DNA from 2 places in the Paraburkholderia sp. ZP32-5 genome. Region 2 is predicted to be linked to the other one. Evidence: predicted binding sites of a transcription regulator. Region 2 holds the regulator's gene; the other holds the start of a gene.
What was found. The regulator LexA, encoded in region 2, represses DNA repair genes until DNA is damaged. The targets are predictions, from matches to a motif close to ACTGTATNNNNATACAGT.

Region 1 (4,458 bases), 2.4 Mb from region 2:
CCGCGCCGAAGTTCAGGAGCATCGCCGACGCTTAGCTGAGGACGGGAGCCTGCTGGATGCCAATGCATTCCAAGTGGCTCTGTCGATAACACCGGCAGACGTCCAGACGGCGCTCGACCAAAAGCGCTTCTTCACTGTCGAAGTTGATGGCGAGCTTTACTACCCGGCGTTCCTTGCGAACACCGACATGGACCGACATGCGCTTGAGACTGTGTCACAGGCGTTGGGCGAGATGTCGGGGTGGCTGAAATGGGACTTCTTTGTCGCGCGGCGTGGAAGTCTTGGCGACAAGAGCCCGCTCGAGTTGCTGGCGGTTGGCGATATAAAGGGAGTGATAGCTCGAGCCCGAACCTTTAAGGATGAGGTGCTCGATTGATGCTCGTCGCTGCATGCTTGGGACCCGCGTCAGTCCGTCGTACTGCGCTCGAATCAAAGACCCTCCGTTCCGGCAAACACCAATCTTCTATTGACATTGCCACGCGAGTCATCGGAATTTTCAAATGAGCACTCCTGTACCTGACGATTTCCCTCGAGACGTGACACCGACGTCGCTTTCCGGCACCCACCCAAAACTTGCTGTCAGGATGATTGACGGCAAGTTTGTCTCCGGTCTGACTGCAGAAGAGCGGGCGGAGTGATGGACCATTTGCGAAGACTTGGCGCATCAACTTGTTCCCAAAACCCGGGAAGATGCAGCCAAATTCCTTGCGCATTCGCACGATGAGACGCTGCGGCGAATACGGCGAGCTGTTGAATCCAGGGAATGGGTGAGCGTTATCGAAGTGGACTGGTGATGGCAAGGCTGCGAGTCCTTCTTGACTGGTGACCGATGATGGCATTTGAGGGTTTTCGCGATGAAAAACTGTACCCGACAATGCAATCGAAGTAGCGCTTAGCGAAGACGGTTTCACCGTACGCCTCGACGACGGCAGTGAGTTACGCAAGACAGAACGATTCGAAAATCTACATCGGTCTTACGTTTGCTCTTCTCGAAGTTCACGAGTACGTTACTCGCGGACGGAGACTCGGAATACGCCGATTGGCATCAAACTTCGGCGACTTCTGTAGCGGTCAGAGGGTATACCGTCATGCGGATATTGAACCAAGTGTTTGCGACGGCACCAATTTCGGCAACCTGTTACATTTGCGTTGGCATAGGTCGTTTTCGAGCGCGACCTGCTTGCCCATCACGGTCATGTTCCGTGGGTCATCCGCTACAATCACATCCGCTTCTATAAGGCTCCGTCTGCCGGGCTGATTGCGTCTGAGCACTGGAAGAACTCCGTGCTACATCAATTCCCGAATACCGACGGCGTAGTGCAAGACTCGATGGACGAAATGTTCCGGAAGACGGGGCCGACAGCTGTGCGTACCACCTCCGTGAGCCAGTAACACTCAGCGCGCCGGCAATCATATTCAGGCGAGTGGGCGCCCTCACTTGTAAATAAAAATATGACAACTTTGGTAGACCTGAAGCCCGTTACGAAGCAACTGGTCCGCGACATCGCAGAGAAGGTCGGTGTCCCCATGACGACGCAGTATGATTGGTGCTTCAAAGGCGAAGGTGGTCCCTATCTGGTCAACATCTGGCACGACGGTATGAATGAGGATGGCGATGAGATTTCATTCATCGACAGCGCCTCGGACTGGGCGCAAGAAAATATCGCGACTGCTACTCCGGTTCAATTGAATCGCGCGGATGCGGTATCGGCGTTGATGGTAGAGGCTTACTACCGAAAGCAGCCGATTCGTGTGGCGATTCTTGATGGAGTACGACGTAGGAAAGGGCTGCGGGAGACGAGCGAGGCACATCAGCGCGAGTTGGACCCTGTCCTCTGGTACCCGCATCACCGAAATGAAGACCGACGGATTGTCGTTATCCGCGGCAAGCCACAGCCCGTCGACTTCGACCCTTATGCCGAAGACCAAGAGTATGAAGAGCTGCGCAGAGCTAGATTGTCCGTTGCACCTGCCGTTCCCACCAAGAAGTCAGTTGCTCCGGCCACCGCCACTGCCATTTACGAGCGTGATTCGGCCGTGGTCCGCGCGGCGAAGCTGCGAGCTGCAGATGGGAACTGTGAGCTATGCGGAAAGAAGGGCTTTGTGACGGCGAGCGGCGCGTATTACCTGGAGGCGCACCATGTCATCCCGCTGAATTGCGGCGGAGCAGACGACGAACGGAATGTAATCGCTATTTGCGCAGATGACCATCGGCAGGCACATTACGGAGAAGACCGTCATGACCTTCGTGACAGCATGATTTGGGGCGTGCTTGCGAAGAAGTATCCTCACGACGAAGAGTTCTTCGAAGGTCTTGATGAAAAATCTCATCAAATCGCGCAAGGCGACACTGGCGACAAGCGCTTGGAAGAAAACAGGATTGAAACTTAGGGTTCATAGGACGGTGGTTGTCTAGTACGGCCACGTGTCTGCCCCATGCGAGCGCTATGACGTTGAAAAAACCCGCTCGAAAAGCGGGCTTTTAATCCAGCAACGCGGCGGTTATGCTGCTGCGTCCTTCAGCTTCTTCAGCGGGCGCGCTTTCAGGCGTACGCTCGCCGGCTTGGCGTCAAACCAGCGCTCCTCACCCGTGAACGGGGCCTTGCCGAGGCGCTTTTTCTTGGCCGGCACTTGCTGCACGGCAATCTTCAGTAACCCAGAGAGCGTGAACTCACCAGCACCCTTCTTGTGGACAGCGCGGAGGATAGTATCTTCCAAAGCTGCGAGGATGCCTGAGCCGCAAGGTGCAATCGCCGCAGCGCCTCGGTCCGGATATGCTGCTGCCACAGGATGAGGGCGCCGCAACTCTTCGCCTGAAGCATGCGCTCCGCGCACCAGAGTGCGTCCGCCGTCTTCGGTGCCCGCAATCTCATGAGCCGGTCCACTGGCAGGCCGAGATAGGAGAACGCCAGCGAATTGAGCACGTGCGGTGGCGGAAGCAGCGCAATCGGCCGCGCGCTCAGTTTGGCGAGCGCCGGCTTCAGGAGTCGCATCTCGCCTACCCCTAGTTGTTGGACCAGCAGTTCTACCAGTGCGTCCAGCGGCCAGCCACCGCCGAGCAGTTCGGCCGAAAGGGCTGCGTAGCCTGTATCCACCGGCCTGCCAGGGGCACGTGCGAGTTGCGCCCCGCGCCAGAGCGCTGGGTGAATCGACTCGACGTGTTGAGGCAAGGCGGCCATGCTACAAAAATACTGTATGAATGTACAGCATCTTAAAAATCCAGTTTGTGAAGTACCCCTTTGGGGCTGCTACAGGAGACGCCGATGGACATGCCGGTGCGCAAGGACTCATGCCGGAGATAGCTGGGTTCGTGGCCAACTTAAATCATGCGTTCGTGGATACGGCAACTCAGGAGGCGGTCGCGCGCGGAAAAACTGGCGAGACGATGTTATTCGCGAGCAAGAATGGCCAAACAGTAGGCAGGAAGCAGCCGATGCAGTCAATTGCTGAAGAGCGAAGCCGGGGGGGGCGCTCGAACGCGCCCCCGGCATTGAGCAGCGCGCGGCTGGAGGCCGCTACCACAATTTTTCGATTACGTGTAAAAATTCGTTTGACAAATACTATAATGTCTGTAGAATAGTCGGCTCTGCGGTAGAGAAGACTTTCGGGCAGCTGGGTTCGAGTCCAATCCGCGGTTCAGTGATGGTTGCGCACGTTTCATTACTTTGCTGTTCTTGGCCGTGACGCTGCAGTATGCAGCATTGATTTTTCCGGTCGAGTTGGTAGTGCATGCCGTATCTAACGTGTTTTCATCCATTCACTTTTTGGGAGCAACCCCTATGAACCTGCGCGATTCAGCTAAATTACTTGAAGGTGTAGTCCACTTGAGCATGGAAGTTTGTTTTACCCTCCTTGCGCACCATCATGTAACCGCGGAACAGGCATCCGCACCCGCCTGACAACAAAAGAGGCCCTATGGATAGGGCCTCTTTTGTTTTATATCTCCCTCTTCGAATAAGGCTTGCGTTCACTGAGCCATGGTGAATCATCATGGCATATCGGCGTTGCCGCAGTTCGGCAGTTGCCCGAGAAGTCGACTGAGTGACGAGTCTCACCAATCCCGCCGACGATACCTCGCAGCATGGGACATCCAGCTCACGAAGAACAAAATCGAAAGCGACTCATTGTTCTCTTGCCTTCTACCATCCGCAAATGCCGCCGGGCGCAATCCTACAAGCCTTCTCCATGACGAACTCAGACATCGGGTCGGCGCACTGTCGGCAACAGCACTCCTACGGGGCGCAAACGGTGCGACTGCAAGCGAGCTCAGTACGCTGCATTGATGGAGCGCTGGAACTCACTTCCCAGACTTAACGACGTTTCAGGCGTTGCTCGAAGCACATGGTTTCAACAAGACCGAAGATGCGTTGCGTCACCAGTACGACGCGGCAAAATTCGTCCCCCTATTAGGCTGGCTTGGTGAAACGGTCGGGAGCTATGCGCGGGAGATGGAATGTG
Region 2 (4,458 bases):
GCGACGTGATTTCCGATTTCATCGGCACGTTGCCGGCGATAAAGATCACCGAGCCGTATTCGCCGAGCGCGCGCGCGAACGCGAGCGCGAAACCGGTCAGCAGCGCCGGAAACACGGCCGGCAACACGACGCGGCGAAACGTCAGCCAACGCGACGCGCCGAGGCACGCGGCGGCCTCTTCCTGCTCGCGCTCGAACTCTTCGAGCACCGGCTGCACCGTGCGCACGACGAACGGCAAACCGATGAAGGTCAGCGCGACCAGCACACCGGCCGGCGTGAACGCAATCTTGATGCCGAGCGGTTCGAGAAACTGGCCGATCCAGCCATTGCCCGCATAGACGGCCGCCAGCGAGATACCGGCCACCGAGGTCGGCAGCGCGAACGGCAGATCGACCACCGCATCGACGATGCGCTTGAACGGAAACGTGTAGCGCACCAGTACCCACGCGACCAGAAAGCCGAACACCGCGTTGATCAGCGCGCCGCCGAGCGCGGAGAAGAACGTCAGCCGATACGACGCGAGGACGCGCGGCGAACTGACCGCGCGCACGAACTGCGGCCAGTCGAGCGTCGCGGTCTTCAGAAAGGTGGCCGCCAACGGAATCAGCACCACGAGGCTCAGATAAGCCACCGTGATGCCGAGTGTCAGGCCAAAGCCGGGCAACGCGCTCGGCTTGCGGAAGGTCAACGTCGTCATGCTCGATACTCTGTGATCAGGTTGATGCCTGCTTGCGCGGCTAGCCGGGGGATCCGGCCAGTCGACAGCGCGCTCCCGCGAGCGCGCCGGAAAAAACTGGCGGGAAGCCACGCTTCCCGCGTCCCGCCGCCGATGTCCGAATTTGCGGTGTCCGGACCCCGGCGCCCTGCCCGTCACTGCGGCTGGTAGATCGAATCGAACACGCCGCCGTCCGCGAAATGGGTCTTCTGCGCATTGGCCCAGCCGCCGAACGAATCGTCGATCGTGTACAGCTTCAGCTTCGGAAACTTCGCGGTCAGCTCGGCCGGCACCTTGGTCGAGCGCGGACGATAGAAGTTGCGCGCGCCGATCTCCTGGCCCTCCTCGCTATAGAGGAAGTTCAGATACGCTTCGGCGAGCTTGCGCGTGCCGTGCTTATCGACGACCTTGTCGACCACCGCGACCGGCGGCTCCGCGAGGATGCTCACCGACGGCACGACGATCTCGAACTTGTCGGCGCCGAACTCCTTCTGCGACAGGAACGCTTCGTTTTCCCACGCGATCAGCACGTCGCCGATACCGCGCTGCACGAAGCTGGTGGTCGCGCCGCGCGCGCCCGAATCGAGCACGCCCGCATTCTTGTAGAGCTTGCCGACGAACTCTTTCGCCTTCTGCGCATTGCCGCCCGGCTGATGTTCGGCGTAGGCCCACGCGGCCAGATAGTTCCAGCGCGCGCCGCCCGAGGTCTTCGGATTCGGCGTGACGATCGACACGCCCGGCTTCACCAGATCGTCCCAGTCCTTGATGTGCTTCGGATTGCCTTTGCGCACGAGGAACACGATCGTCGACGTGTACGGCGACGCGTTATCGGGCAGGCGCTTCTGCCAGTTCTTGTCGACGAGACCCTTGTTCGCGAGCGCGTCGATGTCGTAGGCGAGCGCGAGCGTCACGACATCGGCCTGCAGCCCATCGAGCACCGAACGCGCCTGCGCGCCCGAGCCGCCGTGCGACTGCTTGAAGGTGACCGTCTCGCCGGTCTTCGCCTTCCATTCCTTGCCGAACGCCTGATTGATGTCCTGATACAGCTCGCGGGTCGGATCGTAGGAAACGTTCAGCAGCGTCGTGTTGGCGTGCGCCGTGCCGCTTGCGCCGACGAGGCCGAGCGCGCCTGCCGCGCCGACGGCGAGTGCCGCGATGAGTTTCCTGCCCCGTGCCGCAAGCCCCGTATGCCGATGGTTCATGTCAACTTTTCTCCGCGTGATGATCCGCTGATGAGCGTCTGATGTTGTTTTGCGTCGCGGTCACGTGCACATGAGCGCCAAGCCGGAGGCCAGTCTATCGATCCGCCTTCATAGTTAAAAATAATGTTTCTTCATTTTTTTATACGCAAAAGTGGTAACGGCAGAGATATCTGCTGCTGAGGCGCCAGAAAGGCTGTGATGACGCCCATCAGCGACGCTGCGGCGCGGTCGTCACGACGAACTTAAAGTAAAGCTTGAATTGCGCCGAATACTGTATAAAAATACAGTCACCTGTTCATACATACAGTGGCCATGACAAAACTCACCGCACGACAGCAGCAGGTTTTCGAACTGATCCGCCGCGCGATCGAGCGCACCGGGTTTCCGCCCACGCGCGCCGAAATCGCCGCCGAACTCGGCTTCAGCTCGGCCAATTCCGCGGAGGAACATCTGCGCGCGCTGGCTCGCAAGGGCGTGATCGAACTCGCGGCCGGCGCATCGCGCGGCATTCGGCTGCTGACCGGCCAGGACGAGGCGCCGCATCAGTTCACGCTGCCGCATGCAAGCCTGATGCAGTTGTCGCTGCCGCTAATCGGGCGGGTCGCGGCGGGTAGTCCGATCCTCGCGCAGGAACATATCTCGCAGCACTACGCGTGCGACCCGGCGCTGTTCTCGAGCAAGCCCGATTACCTGCTGAAAGTGCGCGGCCTGTCGATGCGCGACGCGGGCATTCTCGACGGCGACCTGCTCGCGGTGCAAAAGCGCAGCGAAGCGAAGGACGGCCAGATCATCATTGCGCGGCTTGGCGACGACGTGACGGTCAAGCGCCTGAAGCGCCGGCCGAACGGTATCGAGCTGATCGCCGAGAACCCCGATTACGACAACATCTTCGTGGAAACCGGCAGCGCGGATTTCGCGCTCGAAGGCATCGCGGTTGGGCTGATCCGCCCGGGCGAGTTCTGATTCCCGGTTGCATCCGCCGAACCGCCCGCACCGGTTTGTCCCACCCAAGCCGCATTCACGTCGCATCGCCTGGAGAGATTCATGGAACGCCTTGCCCGCCTGCTGCCTTTTCGCCAGTTCGGCCGTCTGCGCCATCTGCGCAAGCTCACACCCTGCTCACCGATCGAAGCGCCCGCGGCTCACACGCCGTCGTTGTTCGACGAGCCCACGGAAGCCGCGGGCCTGCCGTCGTCGTTGCCGGCATTCGCGCGCGTGTCGCTGAACGCGGGCCTGAACATGGCCGAGCCGGCCCGGCGCGCGCCGGTGCGGGTCTACCACGGACCGTCGCGGTTGATTATGGTGGGTACGGTCGACGCGGTATGTCGTATGATCGATCGTTGCATTGCCGACGAAGCCAACATGCACGGCGCGGTGTTCGAAGCGTGAGCGAAGCCTGAGCGGATCCCGGGTGAAGTTCCAGTGCCTGGATATTCGTGTCGTATGGGATCGTTTCGACCTCGCCGTGGTCCATGCTGGATCACAACCGACCGGGGAGTCCCATCCGATGAAAGTTCAGAAACGCACTTCGAAGCGCATTCCGAAACGCATCCAGGGCAGCGCCACCCGGCCACTGCTGATCACGCTGATCGTGGTCATCGTGATTGCCGCACTGGGCTATGTTTATGCATCGCCCTATCTCGCGGTCAACAATCTCAAACGCGCGGCCGACGCGCGAGACGTGCAAACGGTCAACCAGTACGTGGACTTTCCCGCGTTGCGCGCCAGCCTCAAGCAGCAGGTGGCCGACATGCTGACGCACCGGCTCGAAGCGGATGGCGGTAACAAGCTGGCAACCATTGGCGCGGTCATCGGCGTGACGCTGATCGGTCCGCTCGTCGATGCGTATGCGACACCAGACGGCGTCGCGGCCTTGCTGAACGGCATGCCGCCGCGCGGCACCCCGGGTGAGCAGCCGGCGGCCCCGCAAGCCTCCACTGGCAGCGAAGCCCCAGCGGCGCCGGCCGCGAATTCGGCTCCGCCCGCGCGCCAAAGCACGGCCGGTTATCGCAGCCTCAACGAATTCGTCATCACGTTTCGGCGCGGCGAAGGCAATACGAATTACTCGGCGGTCTTTCAGCGCGAGGGGCTCGTTACGTGGAAGCTCGCCGCAATCAATCTGAACGAGTGACCGGGTGGTTTGGCGGGAAGGATGATGCGTGGCTGAGCAGCGACGCTCAGTCACGCGAGAACACAATGCGGTATGGGATGTAGCGGATGTGGCAAATACGGCAACGCCCGATGCGGCAACACCCGACGCAGTAACGCTCGATCACGCAGCGGCGGCCTGTTGCTGTTCCTGTCCGGACGAACAGGCCACCAGGATGCTGCACGAAATCCGATCGAGCAGCGGCGTATTGCCAGCCCCCATCCACCAACGCGACAAGCCGGTCCGGCAGCGATGGCCGACCACCACGAGATCGACTTGCAGTTCATTGGCGAGATTGGCGATCTCGTCGATCGGATGACCGAATGCGAAGTGCCCTTGCGCGCTCACGCCACGCTCGGTCAGCCAGTTCACGCCTTCCTGCAGAATCTCAC

Region 1: a site for LexA is predicted at 3,191-3,208, ahead of imuA (translesion DNA synthesis-associated protein ImuA). Genes of this name have one in related genera too.

Annotation. Positions count from the first base shown of each region.
Region 1 covers NZ_JAJEJP010000001.1:4,193,287-4,197,744, reverse strand. The annotation lists gene L0U82_RS18250 (hypothetical protein) at 1-376, shown strand, start outside; partial or broken gene L0U82_RS18245 (PAAR domain-containing protein) at 1,087-1,224, opposite strand; gene L0U82_RS18240 (HNH endonuclease signature motif containing protein) at 1,528-2,391, shown strand; partial or broken gene L0U82_RS18235 (HU family DNA-binding protein) at 2,503-2,730, opposite strand; gene imuA (translesion DNA synthesis-associated protein ImuA) at 2,649-3,179, opposite strand.
Region 2 covers NZ_JAJEJP010000001.1:1,842,765-1,847,222, reverse strand. The annotation lists gene cysT (sulfate ABC transporter permease subunit CysT) at 1-697, opposite strand, end outside; gene L0U82_RS07795 (sulfate ABC transporter substrate-binding protein) at 871-1,917, opposite strand; gene lexA (transcriptional repressor LexA) at 2,230-2,880, shown strand; gene L0U82_RS07785 (hypothetical protein) at 2,962-3,306, shown strand; gene L0U82_RS07780 (DUF2939 domain-containing protein) at 3,425-4,048, shown strand; gene L0U82_RS07775 (universal stress protein) at 4,190-4,458, opposite strand, start outside.